One region of the Trinickia sp. NRRL B-1857 genome, then DNA from elsewhere that is predicted to be linked to it. Evidence: predicted binding sites of a transcription regulator. Region 1 holds the regulator's gene; the other holds the start of a gene.
What was found. Region 1 encodes LexA, which represses DNA repair genes until DNA is damaged. Its sites were predicted from a motif close to ACTGTATNNNNATACAGT; they were not measured.

Region 1 (5,914 bases):
GGCAGTGGGGTCCGCAGCGGCACCCGGCGACGCCGGGGAAGCCTTGGTCGGTCAGACGTCGTCGTCGGGTGTCCGCCTGTCGGATTGTCACGCTTTCAATCGCCGCGAGCGTTCGCTCGTGCGCTTCAATTTGGGCCCCAAAGGGCCCGCTCTACGCTTTTCGTTCAGTAGGTGTCGAACATGCGCTGCAACGCGACCGGTTCGCGTACGCCCACGACCAGCGCGAGCATCAACAGCACACGCGCCTTGTACGGATTGAGCGAGCCGGCGCTGACGAACCCTAGCGCGTCGTCGGGCGCCGCGCCGTTACGCATGACATGCCCCGAGCCGACCCTTGATGCGCGCACGACCGCGATGCCGTGCGAGCGCGCGTCGGCGAGCGCCGCTTGGACAGACGCATGGATGGACCCGTTACCGGTACCGGCTACGACGATACCGTGCACGCCCGCGGCCACGAGCGCATCGACGGCGATGCGCGACGCACCGGCATAGCTCGTGACGACTTCGACCACCGGCCAGGCCTCGCCCGCCACGAACGGCGTTGCCGCCGTGTGTGCGCGCGTGACGGTTCGCGCGAATTCCACGCGACCATCTTGCACCCAGCCCAGCGCGCCGATCTCCGGCGAGTGAAACGCGTCGACGGCGTAGGTGCTCGTCTTCACGACGTCGCGCGCGCTGTGGATTCGATTGTTGAAAGCGACCAAGACGCCCTGCCCTTGCGCGGCCCGCGAGGCGGCGACGGTAACGGCGCCGAGCAGATTCAACGGACCGTCGGCCGAAAGCGCCGACGACGGGCGCATCGCCGCCGTCATCACGACGGGCTTCGGCGTCTTGACGGTCAGATGCAGCGCGTAAGCCGTTTCTTCGAGCGTATCGGTGCCGTGGGTCACGACGATACCGTCGATGTCCTCGCGCGCAGCCAGCACCGCGATCTGCGCGGCAAGCGTCGTCCAGAGCGACGCATCGAGATCCTTGCTGTCGATGCTCGCCACTTGCTGCGCTTCGATGTGGGCCACGCTCGATAACGCCGGCACGGCGGCCAGCAGCTTATCGACGCCGACGACGCCGGCCTGATAGCCCGAGGTTTGCGAAGCATCGGCCGCCGAGCCGGCGATCGTGCCGCCGGTCGCCAGCACGGCGATGCGCGGCAGCGCCGCTTGAGAGGAGGAAGTTTGGGTCGTAATCATGGGCGCCATTTTAACCGCGCCGCGTATCGCGGCGAACGCCCTGATTTCACCTACCCTCGCTGCGCGGATGCCGCAACGAGGGTGGAACTCAAGCCGCTTCGCGCAACTGCCCCGACATGCCGGCTTCGGACAACTGCGGCGCGAACATTTCGATGAAGCGGTATGCGTAGGCTCGCATGAAGGCCCCCCTGCGCAGACCGACGCGCGTCGTGCTGCCTTCGAACAGATGTTGCGTGTCGAGCGCCACAAGTTCCGAATCGCGCTTCGGATCGTAAGCCATGGCCGCGACGATACCCACGCCCATCCCCAACTCGACATACGTCTTGATGACGTCGGCATCGATTGCCGTCAGCACGACGTCCGGCAGCACGCCGATTTTGGCGAACGACGCGTCGATATGCGAGCGGCCCGTAAAATCGCGGTCGTAAGTCACGATCGGATATTCCGCGACATGCTCGAGCGTCACGCGCTCCCGGCCGGCAAGCGGGTGGCCCTTGGGCACGACGACGATGTGGTGCCACGAGTAGCAAGGGAACGTGACGATGTCGGAAAAACGATCGAGCGCCTCGGTCGAAATCGCGATATCGGCCTCGCCGTCGATCAGCATTTGGGCAATCTGTTGCGGATTGCCTTGGCGCAAGGCCAGTTGCACTTTGGGATAGGCGCGCGTGAACTCGCGCACGACTTTGGGCAGCGCATAGCGCGCCTGCGTGTGCGTCGTCGCGACGACGAGGTGCCCCGTCTGCTCGTCGGCATATTGCCGGGCGACGCGGCGCATGTTCTCGGCGTCGAGCAGCATGCGTTCGATCAGTTGATGCACGGCCTTGCCCGGCTCGGTGAGCCCCGTGAGCCGCTTGCCGCGGCGCACGAAAATGTCGATGCCGAGTTCGTCCTCCAGATCTTTGATCTGCTTGGACACGCCCGACTGGGACGTGAATAGCGCGTTGGCGACTTCCGTCAGATTCAGATTGCGGCGCACCGCCTCGCGCACGAAGCGCAACTGCTGAAAGTTCATGCGAGTGTCTCTCTAGAACAAGCGGAATCGTCGGTCGGCGCCGACTCTCGGCGCCCGGGTCGAGCCAGTCTAGGCGAAGCTTTTTATTCCCAGAACTAATAAATCCTCATTTTTTTATATCGATTCGTACTAAAGCTGCGGTGGGGTCGCAACACAGGGCTTGATCTTCGTCGAATACTGTATAAAAATACAGCAACCTGTCTATCCATACAGTGCGACATGACCAAACTTACCGCAAGGCAGCAGCAGGTATACGATCTGATCCGCCAATCGATCGAGCAGAGCGGCTTCCCGCCCACTCGCGCCGAGATTGCTGCGGCACTTGGGTTCTCGTCGGCGAACTCGGCCGAAGAACATCTGCGCGCGCTCGCCCGCAAAGGCGTCATCGAATTAGCGGCCGGCGCCTCGCGCGGCATTCGGCTGCTGGCGCCCGAGGACATGCCGCATCAGTTCTCGCTACCGCATCCGGCTTTGATGCAGCTTTCGTTGCCGCTCGTCGGCCGCGTCGCCGCCGGCAGCCCGATCCTCGCGCAAGAGCACATTTCGCAGCACTACGCCTGCGATCCGGCGCTGTTTTCGAGCAAGCCCGATTACCTATTGAAGGTGCGCGGGCTATCGATGCGCGACGCCGGCATTCTCGACGGCGACTTGTTGGCCGTGCAAAAGCGCACCGAAGCCAAAGACGGCCAAATCATCGTCGCCCGTCTGGGAGACGACGTGACCGTCAAACGCCTGAAACGCCGTCCCAACGGTATCGAGCTGATCGCCGAAAACCCGGACTACGAGAACATCTTCGTTCAAGCCGGCAGCGCCGATTTCGCGCTCGAAGGCATTGCGGTCGGGCTGATTCGCCCGTCCGAATTTTGATTCCGCACACGTTAGGGAGCCGCCATGGATCGCCTTGCCCGCCTCATGCCTTTCCGCACTTTCGGCCGCTTGCGCCATTTGCGCGGACTCATCCAGTGCCCGCCGCTCGAGGCCGCCGCGATCAGCCCCGCGCGGCAGCCTGACACGGCAACGCAGCCTGCCGCGTTGCCGGCATTCGCGCGCGTCTCGCTCAATAGCGCACTGCATGCCGAACCGGCACGTCGCGCGCCGGTTCGCGTCTATCACGGTCCGTCTCGTGTGATCCTCGTCGGCTCGATCGACGCCGTATGCAAAATGATCGATCGATGCATCGACGATGAACGTGCAGGCGTAGCCGCGGCGCAATGGGGTTGAGACGCTTGCGGGAGAATGGGCGGCATGGGGGATCGTTTCGGCGCGATCGCTGTCAATGAACAACATTGAACATCGATAAAGGCCATCCTTTCATGACCGCAGAGAACCGTTCCAATCCACGAAAGCCACTCACGACAACGCTCGTGACAGGCATCGTATTCATCGTCGTGGTGCTTGCCGTTTTCGCTTACGCCTCGCCCTATCTCGTCCTCAGCCGGCTGAGAGAGGCAGTGCAAGCGCGCGATACGGCAACGATCAATCGCTATGTCGACTATCCCGCGTTGCGAGCTAGTCTCAAGGTCGAAGTGACTCAGATGTTGAGTCGGCGTGTCGATGCGGAAAAGCTTCAACATCCGCTTACGGCATTGGGCGCGCTAGTCGGTATGGCATTCGTGAATCCGCTCGTCGATGCCTATGCGACACCGGACGGCGTCGTCGCATTGCTCAAAGGCATGCCGCCTCGAGGCGAGCCCGGAGAGGCACCGCCGCCGGCCGGAGATCGACAAGCGGGCGCGGCACCGCAAGCCCAAGAAACGCCGGCGGGACCCGCTTCCGCGCCGGGCCAAGTGTCCGCGCCGCGCGCCAAGGCAGATGCCGGCTATCGCGATACGAGCACGTTCGCAGTCACGTATACGCGCGATACCGGTGGCGTGCCCTATAGCGTCATCTTGCATCGCCGCGGCTGGTTCACGTGGCAAATCGACGCGGTCGAGCTCAATCGTTGACGCGCCGATAAGCGACGAGATGAGCCGGACGTCTCCGGCTCGCGTGGTGGCAGCGATCGCCGCAGGCCGGCAGCAATAGAGCCACGCTCAGGTACCGGCGCCGCCAGCCGATGTGGCGGCCGTCGCTTTGACATCGACGGCTTCCTTCTCGTGCGCGGTCGATACCGCAACGAGAATGCTGCAAGAGACGCGATCGAGCAAAAGCGTATTGCCGGAGCCCATCCACCATCGCGACAACCCGCTGCGCGCGCGATGGCCGACGACAATGAGATCGACCTTCAGTTCATCCGCCAAATTGGCGATCTCATCGATCGGATGGCCGAAGGCGAAATGGCCGTGCGCCAGTACGCCGCGTTCGGTCAACCAGTCGACACCTTCTTGAAGAATTTCGCGAGCGGCATCCTCGAACCGGCCGCAAGCCACGTCCGTCAGCAGACCCGCGCTTTGCGCGATACTCGTGCGCATATCGACGACCGATAGCAAGTGCGTTTCCGCTTTGAGATCGAGCGCGAGATCGGCACCGCAACGCAAGGCTTTGCGGCCTTCGCGCGTGCCGTCATAACACAGTAAGATTTTTTTGTAGCTCGCCATTATGGCCTCCGAGCCCGCGCGGATCGCGGTGTGTCGTTTCAATCATGGTGCGGCGCATTTGGACTTGCAAGGCTAGGAAAACGCCTAGATCTCGCTCATCGGCTCATGCACGCATCGCCGCCTGCGCTGCGCCGCACCAGCGAAGCATGCGTTGCCTTCACGAGGACGACAGTGCGCGATGCAATAGAATGGGGCACCGTCGGCCCTGAACTTGTGCGGTACCTCTCGTCCGTCCTCATGTCCAACAACACCATCGAATTTCGCGACGTGGTGAAGCACTACAGCGATAAAGCCGTCGTCGACGGCTTGTCGTTCCATGTTCGCGCCGGCGAATGCTTCGGCCTGCTTGGGCCGAATGGCGCCGGCAAAACCACGACCCTGAAGATGCTGCTCGGGCTCGTCGAACCGGATGCCGGAACAATCGCGCTGTGCGGGTATGCCATTCCGTCCGGCGCGCGTTTTGCGCGTCAACGTGTGGGCGTCGTTCCACAGTTCGATAACCTCGACCCCGATTTCAGCGTACGCGAAAACCTGCTGGTGTTTGGCCGCTACTACGGACTATCGGCGAGCAAGACGCGCGCCATGGTGCCCGAGCTGCTCGAGTTCGCGCGCCTCGAAAGCAAAGCCGATGCACGCGTCGGCGAACTTTCGGGCGGTATGAAGCGCAGGCTGACGCTCGCCCGCTCGCTGATCAACGATCCGGACGTGCTGGTTCTCGATGAACCGACGACCGGGCTCGATCCGCAAGCGCGCCATCTGATTTGGGACCGGTTGCGCTCTTTGCTCGCTCGCGGCAAAACGATCTTGCTTACGACGCATTTCATGGAGGAAGCGGAGCGGCTATGCGATCGGCTTTGCATCATCGAAGAAGGACGCAAGATCGCCGAAGGCGCTCCACGCGACCTCGTCGAGCAGGAAATCGGCTGCGATGTCATCGAAGTCTACGGCCCGGCGCCAACGGTTTTGCGCGATGAGTTGGCGCCCTTTGCGACGCGCACCGAGATCAGCGGCGAGACCTTGTTTTGCTATGTACGCGACGCCGAACCCGTCCATGCACGCCTGGCGGGTCGCGCGGGTTTGCGCTACGTGCATCGGCCCGCGAATCTCGAAGACGTCTTCTTAAGGCTGACGGGACGAGAAATGCAGGATTGAGTGTGATTTTGGCGTGGGTACCC
Region 2 (5,914 bases), on a different contig from region 1:
GCCGTGATTTACGGGCGCTCCGATGCGACGATCAATCGGCACGGCATTCGGATGGGCACGAGCGAGCTGTACCGCGCCGTGGAGGATTTGCCCGAGGTGCTGGATAGCTTGGTCGTGGATCTCGAATACTTGGGCCGCGAATCGTATATGCCGCTCTTCGTCGTATTGAGGCCCGGAACCGAGTTGAGCGACGATCTCGTCGAACAGATCCGCGCCCGGATCCGCAAGGCACTCTCCGCCCGCCATGTGCCGAACGATATTTTTCAAGTGCAGGCGGTGCCGCGTACGCTATCGGGCAAAAAGATGGAGCTGCCGATCAAGAAGCTGCTGCTCGGTCAGCCGCTCGATAAAGTGGCCAATCCCGACACGATGGCGAACCCGGAGAGCTTGGCATGGTTCGATCGGTTCGCGCGGACACGAGACGGCACGCAGGGATGAGCGGCCCACGCACATCGGCTCGCTTAGGGCAGCGCCCACCAAGCCGGCAATAGCCTGCGGACTTCGGCTTGCCGATAACGGTCGTCGATCAGATGCAACACGCCGACGTCCGTTTCGGTGCGGATGACTCGCCCCGCCGCTTGCACGACTTTTTGCAGTCCCGGGTACAAGTAAACATAGTCGTACCCGCTGCCGAATTTGGCGGCCATCTTGCGGCGCATTTCCTCATTGACGTCGTTGACCTGCGGCAAGCCGAGGGTCGCGACGAACGCACCGATCAGTTGGTTGCCGACGAGATCGACGCCTTCCGAAAACGCACCGCCGAGCACGGCGAGCCCGATGCCGCGATCGGCCGTGCGAAAGCGCGCCAAAAAAGCATCGCGTTCCGCCTCGCCCATACCGGGCGCCTGCGTCCAAACGGGCACGTCAGGGTGCCGCGTTTGCAAAAGATCGGCGACGCGCCGCAAGTAGTCGAAACTGCTTAGGAAACCCAAGTAATTGCCCGGTAGTTCCGCGTATTGATCCGCCATCAAATCGACGATGGGAATCAGCGAACGCTCGCGATCGCGCCAGCGCGTGGAGACATGCGCGGCCACGCGGACGGTGAGTTGCTGCGCGCGAAACGGGCCTTGGACGTCGATCGCGTCCGTGCCGTCCGGTAAGCCGAGCATGTCGCGATAGAAACGCTCGGGCGAAAGCGTCCCGGAGAACATGACGGTGGCATGCGCGGCCGCATGTCGGGCCGCGAGAAAGTGCGCGGGTACGACGTTGCGTACGCAGAGCGTCGACAGACGACGCGCCGGGTCGCCCGCGCGCTTCGCATCGAGTTGAATGTCGAATATCGAATGCTCGCCGAATTGTTCGGACAACGAAACGAAATGCATCGCGTCGAAGAAGACGCGCAGCAACGTGTCGTCGAGCGACAGCGGCGCGTCGGCAAGGTGATCGGTCACGGCCCCGATCAGGTTTTGCGCGGCCGATAACAAGCGTGCGGGCACTTCGCCGTATGCCTGATAAGGGCTCATCTGCTCCCGGTTCAACGCATTCCATTCACGCTGCAAGCGTTGAAGCGCTTTTTTCAAAACGGCGGGCGCGATCTTGCCGGCGGCCTTGAATGCGGATTGCTCGATCTCGGCCGTGTACATCTTGCGGCCGCGCTCCAGCATGTTGTGCGCTTCGTCCACGAGCACGGCGACGCGCCATTGATTGATACGCGTAAGTGCGTAGAGCAACGCACTGGTGTCGTAATAGTAGTTGTAGTCGCCGACGACGACGTCGCACCAGCGCGTAAGCTCCTGGGCCAAGTAGTAAGGGCAAACGTCGTGTTCGAGTGCGGCGCGCCGCACCACGTCGCGGTCTAGCCTGCGGTTTGAAAGCGCGAGTTCGCGGGCGGCCGGAAGGCGATCGTAAAAGCCGCGCGCGAGCGGACACGATTCGCCGTGGCACGACTTGTCCGGATGTTCGCAAGCCTTGTCGCGGGCGACGAGTTCGAGCGTTCGCAGCGGCAAGGCGGGCTCGCCCCGATGGAGCGTGTCGATCGCGTCCAGCGCGAGTGCGCGTCCCGGGGTTTTCGCCGTGAGAAAGAAAACGCGTTCGACGTGACCCTGTCCGCACGCTTTGAGCGCGGGGAACAGCGTGGCCAGCGTCTTGCCGATTCCCGTCGGCGCTTGAGCGATGAGTGCGCGGCCGTCGCGCGATGCGCGGTAGACGGCGACGGCGAGCTCGCGCTGCCCGCTGCGAAAGGCGCCATGGGGGAACTGCAACTGGGCGAGCGCGGCGTCGCGCGCGGCGCGATGCGCGCTTTCACGCATCGCCCATGCGAGAAAACGCTCGCATTGTGCCTCGAAAAAACTGCGCAGTGCAGCTGCGTCGTGCGTTTGCGTGAGTACCGTTTCCTTGCGCGAGCCGATGTCGAAATAGACGAGCGCGACATTTAGCCGTGGGAGCGCGCGCGCTTGACAGAGCAGATGCCCGTACACGAGCGCCTGCGCCCAATGCAGCGCGCGATGGTTTTCCGGCATCGACTCCAGTTGCCCGCGGTACGTCTTGATTTCTTCGAGGCGATTGAGCGCCGGATCGTATCCGTCGGCGCGTCCGCGCACCGTCAATTCGCCGTATGTGCCGGTCAACGTGACTTCGGCTTCGTATTGGGCGCCGCGCCGGGCGGTGACGGTCGCGTGGCCTTCGATGCCCTCGAGGGAGGTCGGCGAGGGCGTGAAGCGCAGATCGAGGTCGCCGCGCTTCGCGGTGAACTCGCATAGCGTACGGACGGCGACGACATAGCTCATGCCGCAACCCTCTCGCCGTCGCCGGCGGGTGCTTGGGCCCAGCGAACGTCGATGACACGCACGGGTATTGCGTGGTCGACGCAATAGCGCAGCCAGCGAATCTGGTTGTCTTGCAGCTTGTCGCCGGGGCCTTTGATCTCGATGAGCTCGTAACGCCGATGCGCAGGCCAAAAGCGAATGAGATCGGGCAAACCCGAGCGATTTTCGCGGATATCGGCAAGCATCCTCGAAAACCAAAGTTTTAGATGTGCGGCGGGCAGGCAATCGAGGGCTAGCGCGATGAGCTCCTGCGTCAGCATGGTCCAAAACACGAACGGCGATTGGAGGCCGCTCTTGCGTTCGTAGTTTTGCAGGATCGTCGAGCGATAGGCTTCGGTGTCCAACTGCGAAAGGCATCGGGCGAAGAGCTCGGCGCGCTTCGCTTGGAAATCGGGTGCGTACAGGTCGGCCGGCCCACGTTGAAACGGATGGAAGAACGCGCCCGGCACGGGGGCGAACACGGCTTCCCAGCACAACAGGCCGAAGAGCGAATTGATCAGGCCGTTTTCGACATAAAAGACGGGAGCCGACTCGGTACCCAGATGATCGCGCGCGACATATTCGACGGCGAACGGTTCGTCGGGGTAGGGCAGCACGAGCGTTTCGCGATCGATCGCGTTTTCTTTGCGCGTCGCCTTGCCCGGCTGCCCCACGGCTTTACATAGCCGCGGCATCATGCGGGCGACGCGCTGCGTTTCGGCTTCGCTTTCCGGCTCGCGCAGTGCCTGCAAGGCCAGCGCGTGTGCTCGATCGGCCTCACCGTCGCGTTCGAGCACGCGGATTCGGCGATGCCTTGCGCCCGGCCACGTGCTGCGAATGTAGGCGTCATGCGCTACCTGCCAGTGACCGAGCCGCTCGGCATGGTTGCCGACGCGGAACAAGAGCTTCGCGCGGCGCGTTTCCAGCCACGGGTTATCGATCTCGATCGACAACGCCGCGGTCAGCAAGACCTCTATGTCGGTAGCCTCGACGAGCGCATCGAGCGCCGCGCGGCACGCATGCAGCAAGAGGTAGCCGTCGATATCGGCGCGCGTGCGAAATGCCCGAGCCGAGTGCGGAAAGGCAACCGACTCATATTGATAGACGCCCAAGTCGGCGAGCACGAATTCCGACCAGTCTTGGTGGAGATTGCCGAAAAACATAAGGCGCAGGCGCTCGCACAGCGGGTCTATCGACGTGCGAATGACTTGATCGGCGGCGCCGTTCGCCCATTCGCCGTAGCGTTGGGGCGCCGGATATTGCGGGCGAATCGCCTCGAGCCATGCCGCCTTGCGCGCGTGTTTCTGTCCGCCTGAACCCGCGAAGATACGGGCCAACTCGGGGAGCGTCGCAACGACGAACAATTCATCGATCGTCACGGCGCAGTCGGCATCGATCCAGCCCAGCGCCGCCAGCGGGCCGGCCGCCGCGAGCGGGCAGCCGATCTCCTCGTAGACGAGCCGGCTAGCGCGAAACAGCGAGCCCCGGCGCATCAGCATGCGAACGAGCAGTGCGCGGGCCGATTGCGGTAAGCGAGGAAACGCCTCTAGAAACTCGCGCTCCGCCGCATCGAGCAAGCCCTCGTAGCGCTCGCCAACCCACGCCAACGCGCGCTCGAAATTCAGCAGGTAGTACGGCGAAGGGGCGGAGGGGGACACGACGGCTCGAAAAAAGGGCTGTATAAACGTACAGGGATGATAGCAAATTCGCGGGCGACCTCGGCGCGTACTCTCTCTCGGATACGCGATCATCAGGTGGCTGGCGCGGCGATAATAGCGTCCGGTCTTCGCTGTCCAATGGCGGCGGCAAACTTATCCGAATTTAACCAACCGAGACCCCATGGATCCATCCGCACGTATCGTTCGCTTTTTAAGTAATCGCCCACGAATCTTCATCGGGATCGCGATCGGCGTGATCGCTCTTCTGATCGAGCCGTGGCATCTGCGGCCGATTCAGCGTTCTCTCGCCGCCTGGGATGCCGGGATGTGGTCGTACCTCGTCTTGATCTGGATTCGCATGTTTCGGGCGAGCCCGGAAGATTTGCAGCGGGTAGCGGAGCGCGAAGACGAGGGTGCGAGCGCGGTATTGGCGATCATCACAGCGGCGGCGATCGCGAGTTTGGTCGCCATCGTGGTCGAGTTGTCGGCAGCGAAGGGACTGGGCGCCAAGCAGGCGAGCATCAACTACGCGCTGACCGGCATCACGATGATCGGCGGCTGGCTGCTGATTCCGACGGTATTCACGCTTGAATATGCGCGCTATTACCATCAGGCGGGCGAGGGCGAGGCTTCGCTCAAGTTTCCCGATCCCCAAGAGCCGCTCGACTATTGGGACTTTATGTATTTCGCATTTACGATCGCTGTTGCATCGCAAACATCGGATGTGTCGGTTTGCTCGCGGCGCGCTAGACGGACGGCGTTGGCGCAGTCGATTTTGTCGTTTTTCTTCAATGCCGCGGTGCTGGGTTTGTGCGTTAATATCGCGGCGGGATTGTTAGGGTCTTGAGTGGGCGGGATCGTATTGGGCGGGATCCTATTGCCGGCGGCGTGGAACGCGATATAAGAAAGCATGGCCCTTGGCCGCTCAGCGTTGCCCGGCAGGGCGGCCGAAGGTGTGCGGTTAGGTGTTATCGGTCATTTTGTCTGCCGTCGTTGCCACCTCTTCGGCGGCGAGGCATATTCTCGATAAGTCGATAAGTCGAGAAGTCGACCTGTCGAACGCAATGCCTTTTTATTCGCCACACTATGCGCATTCCATTTTCCGGCGTTCTTGCTAGCGACTTCCGCATAACACCGCGTGGCGGATTCGCGCTATGAGACCGCGCGCGCTCGTTATTGAGCCGGACCTGTCCGGCTATCGTTGGCGATATGTCCAATGGACGATCGAAGCGCTGGTCGAGGCCGGCTACGAGTGCATGCTCTGGACGCAGCCGCGCCATCGCGATCATCCGCTGCTGTTGGCGTACCAAGTCTCGCGTGCCGCGGTCACCGTTGTGACCGATCGCAAGCATGGCCACTTTGCGCACCCCTCGTCATGGCTCAATGCGGCAAACATGGGTTTCGGTTTTTACGCCGCTTTCGCGTCGATATATCGCCGCGTGGTTCGCACGGATAGCGTCGACCTCGTAGTCGTCCCCGACGGCGATTACATCTTGAATGCCGTCGGCGTAC

Region 2: a site for LexA is predicted at 4,420-4,437, ahead of AB1286_RS24155 (VRR-NUC domain-containing protein). Genes of this name have one in related genera too.

The regions. Positions count from the first base shown of each region.
Region 1 covers NZ_JBFLUK010000001.1:559,541-565,454, forward strand. The annotation lists gene AB1286_RS02590 (asparaginase) at 165-1,187, opposite strand; gene AB1286_RS02595 (CysB family HTH-type transcriptional regulator) at 1,276-2,202, opposite strand; gene lexA (transcriptional repressor LexA) at 2,422-3,069, shown strand; gene AB1286_RS02605 (hypothetical protein) at 3,094-3,423, shown strand; gene AB1286_RS02610 (DUF2939 domain-containing protein) at 3,567-4,148, shown strand; gene AB1286_RS02615 (universal stress protein) at 4,236-4,739, opposite strand; gene nodI (nodulation factor ABC transporter ATP-binding protein NodI) at 4,977-5,891, shown strand.
Region 2 covers NZ_JBFLUK010000011.1:692,919-698,832, forward strand. The annotation lists gene AB1286_RS24145 (acetoacetate--CoA ligase) at 1-438, shown strand, start outside; gene AB1286_RS24150 (helicase C-terminal domain-containing protein) at 462-2,726, opposite strand; gene AB1286_RS24155 (VRR-NUC domain-containing protein) at 2,723-4,402, opposite strand; gene AB1286_RS24160 (DUF1345 domain-containing protein) at 4,584-5,249, shown strand; gene AB1286_RS24165 (glycosyltransferase) at 5,557-5,914, shown strand, end outside.